Regions from separate parts of the Agarivorans sp. QJM3NY_33 genome, predicted to be linked through region 2. Evidence: predicted binding sites of a transcription regulator. Region 2 holds the regulator's gene; the other holds the start of a gene.
The links. The regulator sigma-54, encoded in region 2, starts transcription at its own class of promoters, with help from an activator protein. The targets are predictions, from matches to a motif close to GTTGGCACGNNNNTNGNNT.
Positions count from the first base shown of each region.

Region 1 (7,824 bases), 2.3 Mb from region 2:
CCCTAAAAGCCAATGATATGGCTAAGCTGAGTGTGTTAATGGAGCAATCACATGCCTCGATGCGTGATGATTTTGAAATTACCGTGCCTGAGGTGGACGCGCTGGTGGATATTGTGAAGCAACAAATTGGCGCGCAAGGCGGAGTAAGGATGACTGGTGGTGGCTTTGGTGGTTGTGTTGTTGCTCTTATGCCACCGTCTTTGGTCGATGGTGTATGCCAAGCGGTCGAGCAATATTATCAGGCTCAAACTGGTTTAAAAGAAACTATTTACGTGTGTAAAGCGATGACGGGCGCGGGAACTATCGTGTCATAGCTGTTCATTCGTTGACTGCTCTATTTGGGCGCAGGGTTAGCGATGAGCCGTTGTTATCATTTACTTGGTGTTTTTCAACATAAACCTCGACGTCGTTCGAGGTTTTTGATTTTCTAAGTTGTTATACATCTACGAGTCTCGGCAAAATTTTAGTTTGCGCCGAAGATCTTGAGGAAAGTAAAACGAAATGGCGTCCCCTGCGAGATTCGAACTCACGTCTAAGACTTAGGAGGTCCTTGTTCTATCCAACTGAACTAAGGGGACGGGATGGTTCTGCAAACCCTATATTACAGTACTTGGTGTTGCGGCGTTCATTATACCCAGCTTTAAACGTATGAAAAGCTTCGGCTAACTGTTTGATTACTTCGTCGCCAAGTTAAAAGCTAGGGATTTTACGTTTCCCAGAGCATTAGCATAAGATGAACTACAAGTATGTCACTTGGTTTTATAAGCCAAGTACGCTCAAGCTTTCTTTCAAGGAAAAAGGACCGGGATCTTTGGCTCCTTCGGAGCGGGTCGAATATTTAGTTAAGTCATTTTTTCATCGTTCGTGGCTTAGCCTCTGTTCAATGGATCCTAAGCGATTGGTATGGCAATCATCAAAGACAAACAGAGCTAACTTTTATTGTTTACTCACCAAATCGCCAAGTTGGATGTTAGCAGTCATGGTTGGATCGACGGCGACCACAATGGCACTTTGTTGGTAAATCTGCTCAATGCGTACCATGCTATCGGCAATATGTTGTTCTTGTCTGGGAATGTCCCATTGTCCCCAATGATAATTTTGATGGATCAGACTTAATAACATCCCCGGATTTAGTTGATTGGCATGACCTAGGTTAATTTGCCAGCGGTCCGGTCCTAGAACCTTCACGATACTCCCCTGTAAAGGCTGGCAGGCGAGTAAGGCATCCACCTCCGAAATCACCGTTTGCAGGGTATCATTCACCGTTTGCCCATAAGCTGAGCGCCAAAATTTAGCCGAGTGAGGTGAGACAATTTCACGCGCGTCAAATTCCCAAGGGGCATTCACCGAAAAACGTTTGTTGTAAATCTCTTCTAAGTCGATGGCGTTATAGACTCGCACATTAATAATGAAATAGCGTTGGGGGTAACTAAAGTTAAAGTGTTTGGGAGCGTAGTCTTGATCTAGTGAAATATTTTCCAGCTCGATCCCTAAAAGGTATTGGGCACCATAACGATGAGCAATATCTTTAATCGCAATAAAGTCATGCACTCCCGGTTGATGGTAATTTAATGGTAATTTGGGAGGGTGCTTAATATTAAACTGACTCCCTAACTGGCGGGCAATATCATAGGTCCGTTGCTCCACGGCGGGTGATATTTCGTGAATTTGTCCTACTCGTACTTGATTCTGTTGTTTTAAGTAAGGAGGGAGTAACAACAGGTTTTTACTAAAGCCACTGGCTTTACATTGGCCTGTAGCCGGGAAAACATCGGCCTGTAAAACCACAAAGTACTGCTGTCCCCGACGGCCTTCATCTAATACTTTTAAGTTATGCAACGAGCCTTTCGAGACAACTTCCAATTGATCAAGGGTGAGTCTGCCTTCGGTCACCTGACTAATACTGGTTACCGAGGCGCCAGAATACAGAAGTAGCTGTTTGACCGCTTCTTGGGTGGCATTGCTGCGTGCCTGCTCAACATCTTGGCTGATGATGGTCGCGTGACCTTTTGCCTCGTACCACACTGCTTGACTGGGAATGCTAACTAGCATCGCGATCATTAAAATTAATAGTTTCATAAGGCCCTCCTCGTCACTAACTAGCAATAACTGTACCTAACAAAAGCGTTATTTTTTTGACTGGAATGGTTATTGCTTAATAGTGTTTAGTCGGAGGAGATTACTATGCGTTATACGACTTTACTACTGGCGGTGCTTGCGTTACAAGGATGCAATACCAGCTTACACCATATTACTAATTATCCTTATGTTGAACCAAGGGAACAACAAGATGCAGTATTGTACGCACATGTCGATAATCTTTCTAAGCAGTTAACCGATGATTTAGAGTTGAGTGCTACAGATACGGTCGCGATTAGTTCAGTGGTTGATTTGGACAACTTGCAATCCAGTGATGGATTTGGGCGGCAAATTGCAGAGGCAATGTTTGCCGCTTTATCCCGAGAGGGGATCCATACGGTTGAGGCAAGACTCACCGGACGTTTACAGATGGACCCCGGCTACGGTGAATTTTCTTTATCGCGCGATGCAGAACTTTTACGCGAACAAATGCAAATAAGCTATGTGGTGGTTGGTAGTTTTCAACGAACAACCTCTGGCCGGCATGTGAATTTGCGGCTAGTTAATTTAGCCAGTCAACAGGTGGTGTCGGCCGCTTATCAATTTATTCCAAATAGCGCAGGAGCAAGCTCTCCTCGAGTCACAAGCATGAATGGGAGCTTACAACGCCATGAACAAACTGTACTTTAAAATATGGTCTTTTAGCTTAGCACTATTGTTATTGCTATCTTGTACTCCGACGACTCAGGTCAAGCAGGTTGAATGGACTTATCAGCCTCCTGGCGATTTTACGGTAGTGAATGCGGTTGGTTATGCGCCAATTAGTCAACAAAGGGGAGCCGATAAATCAACCAAGCAATTACGGGCGATGAAAGCCTCTAAGCTGGATGCTTACCGTGAATTATCCGAGCAAGTTTATGGACAACACATTGATAGTACCGCTACTGTGAGTGATTTGGTGTTAGGCAATGAACGTTTAGCGGCTTCGGTGGCTGGGGTAATTCGAGGTGCGAAGGTGATTAATGCCTATGCTGTTGATGATGTGTATGTGACCGAATTACAACTTGATTTTAGGGAGGTATATCGGGTTACTATGTCAATGGCTCCAACTCGGCACCTAGAGAGTCAAAAAACCATACAATTTTAGTAAAGAATTTCGCTTTCATGCCGATATCTTAAGCGTAATGGACGATTAAGGACGTGACATGAAAGGTATTATACTGGTTGCCATGACCACCTCGATGTTGTTGGGGTGCTCCAATAGCTCTTCGATGCAGAAAGTGATGGTGGTGGATCCTTCGAATAACGTAAGTCCGGTTAAAAATGCGCGTTATCTAGAGGGACTAGTGGACGAAGATGGCCAACTGTTTTTAAGCAGTGCACCGAGCCGCTTAGCAAATCCGCCAGAGACTATGAAGAGTGACCCTGATGCTAAAAAAACATTGACCGATTATGTCAATATGATGTCACAGCGTTTGGTTTCTAGCTCTCAATTTGTAAACGCAGACACACCAATCGGGGTTGCCTCATTTGTGCCTCTTGATAACCTACGTACCACCGACCTGTTTGGTATGCAAATTGCCGAAAGTTTTGTGTATGAGATGCAGCAAAGTGGCTTTTCTGTGATTGACTATAAAACCACTGGCTTTATTCGTATTACGCCTGAAGGTGATTTTGTTTACAGCCGAAATGTGAAAGAGTTAGCTAAACGTTTACCAATAGAATACCTGTTAGTGGGCACTTTTAGTAAGTCTAACGATGGGATCTTAGTGAACGCGAGAATTGTTGGTGCTCAATCTAAAGTGGTGGTTGCATCGGCGCAAGAATGGATCCCCAATGAAGTTTACCAAAGTAAAGTGCCAACTCCAGTGAAGCGCGATGGTGTGATGATCATCGAAGCGCGTAAACAAGCTGCGAGTAAACCGATGGCTCCAATGGGGGAGCGGGGGTAGCGTTTCTCGTCTATTACATTCATGGAAAACCGCACCTTGCAGTGCGGTTTTTTGTTTTTAAAGTCTGCCTATCTTTTTCGATTGATTTTTGTCTAATATAAAAAGTGTTTTAACTAAGCCTGAAATATGAAATTCAGTCAGTGAAGCTCTCTTCATAGAGCGAATGTTGCATTTTACTGGGTGATACTTTTTGCGGTGACTTTCGATATATTTGCTCTCTGTTCCGTTCGCCTGACAGCTTTTGGTTTAACAATCAATAATAAATAATCATGGTCATACTCCTATTTTTAACGGCATTAAAATCTAGTGCTTAAGTTGCTATCAATGGTGGCTTACCATTGATGGTTATCAAGGGGCATAACTATTAGTGGATAAAGGACTATATCGATGCAGTCGGAACGCTCGCAGTGCATCTGAAGTAGTGAAGCTGATTATATGACTAGGTCCTTTAGGGATACCTTTCACGCTATTACCTTGCCGTCAAAAGTAAGACCATGAACTTGATGATATCCCCTATTTTATTCAGCGAATGGAGATCTCACGGTGAAGAAATAATATATCGTAGAACAATTAGGCCTTATGGATTAGAGGGAATGGCAGATGATATTTGTTTGCCGTAAAACCTCTGGTAGTTTTTACTATTGGCGGAGTATATTTGTGGGATTTGAAGTCAATGAAGCTAAGCTAGCGGTTTAATTTAGGGGGGAGCTTTCTTATGGGAGTAAGGGGCCTAATTACATGGTCGTTCGAGTAATTACAGCTAGGCTTTAAAGCCTTTTCCCATACGCTGTGAGCTATGTTTTTTGCCTAATTTATCGTAAGTTGTGGCATTTTGGTTTTGTAGCTGGTCAATTACCGCGCTCAGTTGGCGAACTTTTTCGTTGCTTGCTTGAATAATTTCGCCATTAATAGTGTTTAACTCTTGGCACTGCTTGAGTAATTGTTGGATCCGCTCAACTTGCTCGGCTAACTCAGGAACGTCAATTAATTGTTGAGTTTGTTCCGACGACTCTAAATCATGATCAGCCTGAGTGATTGCAGTTAAAGCTTGTTCTTTTTGAGACGCGATTGCGTATAAGGCAATTGTATCATCACCAGCTAAGGCGTGCTTTTCTTGTTCCAAAAGAGAAAGCAGCAAATTAAGTTGCTGCTCTTGAGTATTCAGTAGGGCTACGATCATTGGCTAATTATCCAAAAGCTTTATTAAACTCACTTTCAAAGTCACCCATTTTTTGGGCTACCTTATTGGCATCAATTTGATAAGTACCATCGGTCACAGCTTGCTTGATTGATTCTAACTTAGAACTTCTGCTGTCAGAATCGTTGAGCAAATTCTGCTGAATACGGTTGAGTTGTTGTGCTTCGTTGGTAAGCATAACTGAATCCTGGGCTGCAGCAGAACTAGCAGTTGAACGTTGTTCAGTGCTTTCTTTCGTCCCTTTGTCGGTGACTCGGTTAGAGTCAAGCTGACTTGGACGGCTTCCACCTAAGTTATTAATGTTTAAAGCCATAATGGCGCCCCACAGTTAATCAATTTTCGTATTCAATATAGCTATCGGCTTTCAATGTCAAAACTTGAGAAAAAATTTAAAGTTTTATCTCAACTAAACCTAAGGCCTTTATCCGACCAGTGACTAGGCGTTGTGACTTATTGTTTCTCACTTTTATGGTATCACCGATACTACCACTAGACAAAGCCGTTCCCTGAGTGCTAACACTTAAACCGCCTGCACCGGCTGAAATTATCACAGCATCTCCTTTACATACTAAGCAAATATCGCGCCCATTTATTATTTGGTCTTTTCTTAAACTCCGTTTAAGCTTAGCACCTAATAGCGAGCTAAGTTCGGTAAAGTAGCTTCCGCGTAAGCGATTTTCCGGTAAATAAGATAGACTTAAGTGTTGTTTAGTTAATACGGCTCCTTCTTGAAGAGGACCGTTGGCAATCACAACCAATAATAATACTTGTTTTCTGACAGGGATGTATAATCGCCAATTGGTTTCGTCTGTGCAACTGACGAGAACACTAGTATTACGCCTTATCTCACCGTTTGCTAAGCTGTAGCTAAAGCCACTAGGGCAGTTAGGTATAGCGATGCGTTCATCCAATTGATTAGCGGTTAACTCAATTTTTTGATCGGGCTTGTGAGTGATGTGAGAGTCGACAAAATCGATAGCTGATTGTTCCAGCTGCTGGTGTAACTCGCTAGTGTGAGCTATAAGACTAAAGAAAATTAATAGTAACGCGGTGATAAATTTTTTTAGCATTTCTTATATGATACCGATTAAAGCAAAGTAACAATTGGCTTTTTTGTCTATGCTTAACAAGTTGGCACTAGGTTAAACGGCGTCAAAAAAACGGCTATTAAGTAAGATTAAGTATTAGTATACAGGGGTAAGCAAAGTTAATGCCCTTTTCTAGGTCTAAGGAGTGACAAACGTATGGCGGGTATTTTAGATTCGGTAAACCAACGGACTCAGTTGGTTGGGCAAAATCGCCTAGAATTGTTGTTGTTTAGGTTAAATGGTTCTCAGCGCTACGGTATTAATGTTTTTAAAGTGAAAGAGGTATTACAATGTCCTCCGCTAACTGCATTACCTAAGCTTAATCCTGTGATCCGCGGTGTGGCGCATATTCGAGGTCAAACCATCTCCGTTATCGACTTAAGTTCAGCGACTGGCGGCCGACCTATCGAAGATCTTTCTAAGTGTTTTATTATTATTTCTGAGTATAACCGTTCGGTCCAAGGCTTTTTAGTGGGCTCAGTTGAAAGAATTGTTAATATGAATTGGGAAGATATTCTGCCACCACCAAAAGGAGCTGGTAAATTTAACTATCTGACAGCGGTTACCGAAGTAGAAAAAGAATTGGTTTCTATTTTGGATGTAGAAAAAATCTTAGACGAAATTTCTCCTGTAAGCACTACCGTGAGTCAGACGATTGTCGATGAAGCAACCGAAAATGTTAAAAACGACAAAAAAGTATTGGTGGTTGATGATTCATCGGTTGCGCGTAATCAGGTTAAAAGAGCGGTGACGTCTTTGGGTGTTGAGACGATCCTTTGCCAAGATGGGCGTGAAGCTTATGAATTATTGGTGAACATGGCAAAAGATGGGCCGATTACTGATCAAATAGCTTTAGTTATTTCAGATATAGAAATGCCAGAGATGGATGGTTATACATTGACCGCAGAGGTGCGCTCTCATCCAGACTTGAAGAATTTACATATAATCTTACATACTTCGCTCAGTGGAGTATTCAATCAGGCGATGGTAAATAAAGTTGGTGCTAATGCCTTCGTTGCTAAATTTAATCCTGACGAGTTGGCTGCGGCTGTTCGTCAATCGTTATAGAAGAGTGTGGACGCATTTGTGAGAACAATCACTGACGATGTATATAAACAGTTCTGTGGCTTTTTAGAGAAGCAATGTGGAATTGTATTAGGCGATAACAAACAGTATTTAGTGAAAAGTCGTCTGTCTCCGCTAATGGCTCAGTACTCTATCGCAAGTTTAACCGAGTTGGTTCAAAAAGCGATGAGTTTACGCGAGCGAGATCTCCGTGCTTCGGTGGTCGATGCGATGACAACCAACGAAACCTTATGGTTTCGTGATACTTATCCTTTTCAGTTATTGGGTGATAAGCTTTTTCCTGAATTTCAAAAACTCACTCGGCCAGTTAAAATTTGGTCGGCGGCTAGTTCATCGGGACAAGAGCCTTATTCAATCATGATGACCGCTCTTGAATATCAAGCGAGAAAACCTGGTGCTTTATCGATGGGCGTTCAAGTGG
Region 1 covers NZ_CP194039.2:1,970,620-1,978,443, forward strand. Annotated here, with positions in the region: gene galK (galactokinase) at 1-314, shown strand, start outside; tRNA gene ACRRSY_RS08950 (tRNA-Arg) at 503-578, opposite strand; gene ACRRSY_RS08955 (flagellar assembly protein T N-terminal domain-containing protein) at 937-2,079, opposite strand; gene ACRRSY_RS08960 (FlgO family outer membrane protein) at 2,185-2,769, shown strand; gene ACRRSY_RS08965 (LPP20 family lipoprotein) at 2,750-3,226, shown strand; gene ACRRSY_RS08970 (FlgO family outer membrane protein) at 3,285-4,031, shown strand; gene flgN (flagellar export chaperone FlgN) at 4,792-5,211, opposite strand; gene flgM (flagellar biosynthesis anti-sigma factor FlgM) at 5,219-5,542, opposite strand; gene flgA (flagellar basal body P-ring formation chaperone FlgA) at 5,619-6,299, opposite strand; gene ACRRSY_RS08990 (chemotaxis protein CheV) at 6,474-7,385, shown strand; gene ACRRSY_RS08995 (CheR family methyltransferase) at 7,404-7,824, shown strand, end outside.
Region 1: the regulator sigma-54 is predicted to act here: its motif matches at 2,139-2,157, upstream of ACRRSY_RS08960 (FlgO family outer membrane protein).

Region 2 (7,824 bases):
ATTGAGATAATTGATGACACTCAAGGTTAAACTCTTCCCTTTTGTCAGGAAAATGTTGACAATGCTTGCTATTTTGTCCGCATCACTGATATTTGTTGATCCAAGGAAACCCATGTTCGTTGAATGTTTATTATTAGTTGTTGGTTTAGCGCTCTTAGTTTGGAGTGCTGATCGTTTTGTTTTTGGCGCTGCCGCTATTGCTAACAATTTTGGTTTACCGCCGATGATTATTGGCCTAACCATCGTCGCCTTGGGCTCCTCTGCCCCAGAAGTTATGGTTTCAGCAACCGCCGCCTTAGAAGGCAAAATGAATACCGCAGTGGGAAATGTAATCGGCTCCAACATTACCAATATCACTTTAGTTCTCGGCGTGACCGCCTTATTCAAACCTTTATTCGTTTCATCATCAACGTTATTTAGAGAATTACCGATGGTGTTAGCCGCCACGGCATTTGCTGGTTGGATATTACATGACCAACATCTTGGATATATAGAAGGTACCTTATTATTGACGATATTTGTAACCATGATGGCCTTTCTCATCATCGGCTCGCTACGTCAACGTAACAACGCCAAACTAGATCCAATGATGGAAGAAGCCGCTTCGGAAGTCCCCAAAGATGTAGCAACCAGCAAAGCTTTGTTGTGGCTTGCGGTTGGTTTAGTATTATTGCCGATAAGTGCTGACATATTAGTCGGTTCAGCCTCAGAAATCGCGCGCTATTTTGGGATCAGTGATTTAGTGATCGGCTTGACCATCATCGCCATCGGCACCAGTCTGCCAGAACTAGCTGCTTGTATCGCAGGGGTCATCAAGAAAGAAGATGACCTGGTTCTGGGTAATATTATCGGCTCAAACCTATTCAATATTTTAGCCGTATTAGCGGTCCCCGCAATGCTCGCCCCCGGTCCAATTGACGCCCTTGCTGCCGAACGTGACTTCTATGTCATGATGGGGGTAACCTTATTACTGTTTGTGATGTCAATGAGCTTCTTTGGCAGAAGTCGCAAAATATCACGTTGGGAAGGCGCAATATTATGCTGCAGCTTTGTTGCCTATCAACTGTTATTATTCTCGGCTTAAGCGACTATTTTTATTCAGCATTATTTGAGGGAAATTGAGTGTCAATTGATTATATCGCCACCGCTAAACAGGTTTTAGAAATCGAAGCTTTGGGCATCGAAAATCTGCACCAATACTTAAACCAAGATTTTAGTGCAGCCTGTGAGTTAATCTTAGCGGGTAAAGGTAAGGTCATCCTTACCGGGATGGGGAAGTCGGGTCATATTGCCAATAAAATAGCCGCGACTTTAGCGTCGACCGGGACCCCAGCTTTTTTTGTGCACCCTGGCGAAGCCTGTCATGGTGATTTGGGCATGATATCCGCCGATGATATTGTTATTGCGCTCTCAAATTCTGGAGAGTCAGAAGAGATCCTCTCCTTATACCCGGTGTTCAACCGTATCGGTGTACGCTCAATTGCACTCACCAGTAACCCTCTCTCAAGTATGGCAAAATTGGCCGACTACCACCTGTGTGTTGCCGTTCCCCGTGAAGCGTGCCCTCTCGGCTTAGCGCCAACCGCTAGCTCTACCGCTACGCTCGTCATGGGAGATGCTTTAGCCGTGGCGCTACTCCAAGCTCGAGGCTTCACTGCCGATGATTTTGCACTATCTCATCCGGGTGGCAGTTTAGGCAAAAAACTGCTATTGAGTGTTCACGACATTATGCTCAGCGGGGAACAAATTCCTTTAGTTGTAGTCGAACAAACTATTCGAGAAGCACTATTTGAAATTACCGCCAAAGGTTTAGGTATGGTTGGCGTCGTCAATCAGCAGCAACATTTAGTCGGAATTTTTACCGATGGAGATTTACGCAGGATCCTAGATCAGCGTATCGATATTCATGAAACGCCAATTGGTCAAGTGATGACACACAACCCTAAAGTAATAGAAGATGATTGGTTAGCCTTTGATGCGCTTAAACTGATGAAGAAAGACTCAATTAACGGTCTATTTGTGCTCCATCAACAAACCGTAATTGGCGCTTTTAATATGCACACCTTACTGCAAGCAGGAGTCTATTAGTGAGTGTTGAAACGCCCTACGGTGCGGTCACCCAGCAAAACTACAGTTTAGCCAGAAATATAAAATTGCTCATTTGTGATGTCGATGGCGTATTCTCCGATGGTCGGATCTACCTCGGTAATGATGGCGAAGAATTAAAGGCCTTTCACACCCATGATGGCTTTGGTATTAAAGCATTACTCAATGCAGGTATTGAGGTTGCGATTATTACCGGCCGCCAATCAAATTTAGTCAGCACCCGCATGCAAGCTTTAGGTGTGCAGCATATATTTCAGGGCCAGCAAGATAAAATGCAAGCCTATCGACAATTACAACAAAAGCTAAGCTTAAGCCCCGAATACTGTGCCTATATCGGCGATGACGTGGTCGATGTTCCAGTCATGAATGCCTGTGCCTTAGGGGTTGCTGTATATGACGCCCATCCATTATGTAAACAAGCTGCCAAATTAGTGACTAAAACCGCTGGGGGTTATGGTGCAGTGCGGGAATTATGCGATTTAATTCTTCAGGCACAAGGACAGCTACAAAATGCTCAGGGCATGAGTATATGAATAAACCCACTTGGTTTTTTGCGGTTTTATTTATGGTGGCTTTGGTGCTTTGGCAGCTCAGCCCGTCAGATACCCAACAACTGACCGAAACTCGCGAAATCAATAAACCCAATTTTATTGCCGAACAGCTATACAGTGTTAGTTTTGGCGAACAGGGAAGGCCCCGCTATCGTATTTATGCCGAACAGATGGCGTATTTTGAGCAACTCAAGCACACCACTTTCAGCCAACCAAAAATCTTGGTATATCCCGATCCCAAACAACCTGTATGGCAAATCGTGGCCGATCAAGCTACAGTACAGCAGCAACACACGGTCATGTTAAATGACAATGTAGTAATTAAAAACTTGAGTCGCAGCAAATACGTTCGTGACTTAATTACAGACAGCTTGGAAATCGACCTGCAAAACGAAACCATGCATAGTGATAAACTCGTTACCGTTTATGGCCCATCCTACGAATTATATGGACGCGGAATGAACGGTGATTTAGCCAATGAAATAGTGACTTTATTAAATGATATCGAAGCGGTTTACCACAATCCACAAGAATAAATTAGCCTTTTTAGCAAGCCTGTTACTCATCAGTTGGGGGGCTCAAGCGCTTGAAGACGACTTCAATAAACAAATTGTCGTCGATGCCGACCGTCAACAGGTTAATATCAAAGAAAATCGCGTCACTTTTTATAGTAATGTCGTCGTGACTCAAGGCTCGATAAAAATGCGCGCCGAAGAACTGAGCGTTATCGGAAGTGAGCAAAAAGGCAGCGAAGTGATGATAGCAAAAGGCAAACCAGCCACCTTCTATCAGCTCTTAGATAATGGTAAGCCCATTGAAGCAGAGGCGAACGAAGTGCGTTACGATTTGAAGACTCAAACGCTTACGCTTACTAACAATGCACTGCTGAAGCAAGAAGAAAGCTTAGTCAAAGGTCAAATGATTAAATACAGCATTAACAAACAAGAAATGGTTGCTCAGGGCGACCAAAACAATCGGGTGACCACCATTTTCTTACCCCAACAACTCAACAAAGTTGCCCCCAAGGCCACGCCTCAACCATGAGTACCTTAATTGCAGAAAACCTTGCCAAAAGTTACAAGGGGCGCAAGGTCGTTAAAAACGTGAGTCTCAATGTTGAAACTGGAAAAATTGTCGGTTTATTAGGGCCCAATGGCGCTGGAAAAACCACCACTTTTTATATGGTGGTTGGTTTAGTCCCAAGGGACCAAGGGCGGATCCTAATTGACAACGAAGATCTGTCAAGTACCGCCATGCATACCAGGGCTCGCAAAGGCATAGGTTACCTACCGCAAGAAGCATCTATCTTTCGTCGCCTCTCGGTAGAAAAGAATATTTTAGCGGTCTTAGAAACACGTAAAGACCTCGATAAACAACAACAAATGGGCGCGCTCGATGACTTACTTGAAGAGTTTCATATTGGTCATATTCGCAAGAATTTAGGCATGAGTCTGTCGGGCGGTGAACGTCGCCGAGTAGAAATTGCCCGCGCTCTAGCTGCCGCACCTAAGTTTATTTTGCTTGACGAACCCTTCGCAGGCGTGGATCCTATTTCTGTTATCGATATAAAAAAAATCATTGAACATCTTCGTGATCGCGGTCTGGGTGTATTGATCACCGACCACAATGTAAGAGAAACACTAGATGTTTGTGAGCACGCCTATATCGTTAGCCAAGGCGAACTGATAGCCTCAGGAAAACCTGAGGAGATACTTAAAAATGAGCATGTGAAACGAGTTTATCTCGGTGAACAATTCAAGCTATAGTTAAAGTATGTCCTCAAACGCGATAATAAAAAGAAGGAACAGCGGTAATTAATGAAAGCATCTTTGCAGTTGCGTCTTGGTCAGCAATTAACCATGACCCCCCAGTTACAACAGGCCATACGCTTACTCCAGCTTTCGACGCTGGATCTGCAGCAGGAAATCCAAGAAGCTTTGGAGAGTAATCCTCTGCTAGAAGCAGATGAAGCGCAAGCAAATGACGCAGACTCGGCTGAATTTAAATCAGCCAGCGAGCAAAATAGTGATGCAAACAATAGCCAAACGGAGATCGATAGCAGCCAGATGGAAACTGGCGATGCGATTAGTCAAGATACCGTCGCAGACGATCTTCCGGTTGACTCAACTTGGGATGACATTTACAGCGCGAGCTCGGCTCCTGCCAGCTCTTCATCCGGTAGCAGCAGTGATGACAACGACATGTTGTTTCAAGGTGAAACCGTTGACTCCTTACAAGATCACTTGCTCTGGCAAATGCGCCTCACGCCTTTTAGTGAAATAGACCAAGCTATCGCCCTCGCCATCATCGACGCAGTCGACCAATCAGGTTACCTGACACAAGATTGTGAGCAATTACTTGAGGGACTACGTTCGATTGAAAATAATGATTTAGATGTCGAGTTAGATGAAATTGAAGCAGTACTTAAACGTATTCAGCACTTCGATCCAGTTGGTATTGCTGCCCGCTCTCTACAGGAATGCTTACTCATCCAATTAAGTCGTTTCAGCGAACAAACACCTTGGCTGAATGAAGCGAAAGACATCGTATCGAATCATATTGACGTATTAGCAAATCGAGATTTTCGTTTATTGGCCCGTAAAACCAAGTTAAAAGAGGAGCAGCTACGCGAAGTGATGCGGCTGATTCACACCTTAGAGCCAAGACCTGGTAATGCCGTCGAACCAAATCAAGCCCAATACGTAATTCCCGATGTCTCGGTGATTAAACGTCAAGGTCGCTGGGTGGTTGAACTCAATCCTGACGCGATGCCAAAACTACGCATCAATTCACATTATGCATCGATGACTAAAACCTCGACCAACGCCAACGATACCCAGTTTATTCGCAGCCATCTGCAAGAAGCAAAATGGTTCATCAAGAGTATTGAAAGCCGTAACGAAACCCTACTGAAAGTCTCTAATTGCATCGTGCATCACCAACAAGCTTTCTTTGAATATGGTGAAGAAGCCATGAAACCGATGGTATTGAATGATGTTGCCGAAGCGGTTGAAATGCATGAATCCACGATCTCTAGGGTCACGACTCAAAAATTCATGCATACCCCTCGCGGGATCTTCGAACTCAAATACTTTTTCTCTAGCCATGTGGCTACCGATGGTGGAGGAGAATGCTCCTCAACAGCCATTCGTGCATTAATTAAGAAACTGGTTGCTGCCGAGAATACCAGTAAACCACTCAGCGATAGTAAAATCGCTGATATTTTGGCAGATCAAGGCATCAAGGTGGCTAGGCGTACGATAGCTAAATATCGTGAGTCATTGGCTATTCCACCTTCTAACCAACGTAAGAGCCTTATTTAAAGGCCACTATAAAGGGGACGACATCTATGCAAATTAACCTTACTGGACACCACGTAGAAATCACTGAGTCTTTGAGAGAATATGTCCACACTAAGTTTACTAAGCTACAACGACGATTCGACCAAATTAATAATGTCCATGTTATTCTCAATGTCGAAAAACTGAATCAGATTGCCGAAGCCACTATACACCTAAATGGTGGTGAATTATTCGCCACTTCAGAACACGCTGATATGTACGCGGCCATCGATAGCCTCATCGATAAGCTCGATCGCCAAGTCATTAAGCATAAAGAAAAACTCACCAAACATTAGTCATAGTAATGCAAATAGATAAAGTACTAAGCTTGGACTGCACCCAAAGTGCAGTCCAATGTTCGTCAAAAAAACGAGCATTGGAATTGATCAGTGAACTAGTTGCGAAGCAACTCGACACCACATCTAAAAGTATATTTGAAAGTTTATTAAATCGTGAACGCATGGGCAGTACTGGCATTGGCCAAGGCATCGCGATCCCTCACGGTAGAATAGGCAATCAATACCATGCGACCGCAGTATTATTACGCTGTACTCCGGCGATTTCCTTTGACGCCATTGACAATCAAGCCGTTGATTTAATATTTGCCTTACTGGTTCCCGAAGACCAATGTCAACAACATCTAAATACTCTCGCTCAAGTTGCTGAAAAACTTAATGATAAGCAAATATGCAAACAACTTCGTACAGCACAAAGTGATGACGAATTATACACGATCATGATAGCCTAAGACTCTAATCGTTATTAGGGGTTATCATGGAACTGATTATCGTTAGCGGGCGCTCCGGTTCAGGTAAAACGGTCGCACTACGAGTATTAGAAGATTTAGGTTATTACTGTGTCGACAATTTACCAGTCGTATTATGGCGTCCTTTAATTGAACACCTAAAAAGACAGTACACCAAAGTCGCCATTAGCATCGATGTGCGAAATTTACCTGATGAACCCTCACCCATCGGTCAACTAATTCGCGATGAAGGCTCTGAGCTTAACCTATTAAGTATTTTTCTCGACGCGAAAGATGATGCACTGATCCGCCGCTACAGTGAAACTCGGCGGGTTCATCCACTGAGTCAAAACGACATGTCTCTAGCCAAGGCCATAGAATCTGAAACCGCCCTGCTCGCCCCCATTTCTCGCAATGCTGACCTAAGAATAGATACCTCGCGTTTATCCGTACATGAATTGAGTCAGCTCATTCGATCGCGAGTGACCGGAGAACAACAACAGCAATTAATTATGGTGTTTGAGTCCTTTGGCTTTAAAAATGGCGTACCCAATGATGCCGATTACCTATTTGATGCTCGCTTTTTACCGAACCCGCACTGGCAAGAAGAACTACGACCTTTATGCGGTCTCGATCAAGCGGTTAAAGATTATTTAGCCAAGCAGCCTCTTGTAGAGCAGTACATCCAGCAAATCGCTGATTTATTAGGATCTTGGCTGCCGCATTTAGAAGCCAATAATCGCGCCTATCTGACCATCGCAATTGGTTGTACTGGCGGACAACATCGTAGTGTTTATGTCGCCGAACAACTGGCTGAACACTTTAGTCAAAAACGTAAGGTGCAGCGGCGCCATCGAACTTTGGAACATAAACTTGAAACTCACTAGACAAGTCGTCGTAAAAAACAAACTGGGCTTACACGCTCGCCCAGCCACCAAACTGGTCGAATTGGTACAAGAATTTGAAGCTGAAGTAAGTATTATTGACGGGGAAAAAACCGCTTCGGCTGCCAGCGTGATGGGATTGCTGGTATTGGCAAGCGCTCAAGGCAATACCCTCACGATAATCTCTGAAGGTAACG
Region 2 covers NZ_CP194039.2:4,226,831-4,234,654, forward strand. Annotated here, with positions in the region: gene ACRRSY_RS18945 (calcium/sodium antiporter) at 113-1,084, shown strand; gene ACRRSY_RS18950 (KpsF/GutQ family sugar-phosphate isomerase) at 1,123-2,088, shown strand; gene kdsC (3-deoxy-manno-octulosonate-8-phosphatase KdsC) at 2,088-2,639, shown strand; gene lptC (LPS export ABC transporter periplasmic protein LptC) at 2,636-3,193, shown strand; gene lptA (lipopolysaccharide transport periplasmic protein LptA) at 3,156-3,701, shown strand; gene lptB (LPS export ABC transporter ATP-binding protein) at 3,698-4,423, shown strand; gene ACRRSY_RS18975 (RNA polymerase factor sigma-54) at 4,475-5,980, shown strand; gene hpf (ribosome hibernation promoting factor) at 6,007-6,294, shown strand; gene ptsN (PTS IIA-like nitrogen regulatory protein PtsN) at 6,303-6,746, shown strand; gene rapZ (RNase adapter RapZ) at 6,773-7,630, shown strand; gene ACRRSY_RS18995 (HPr family phosphocarrier protein) at 7,617-7,824, shown strand, end outside.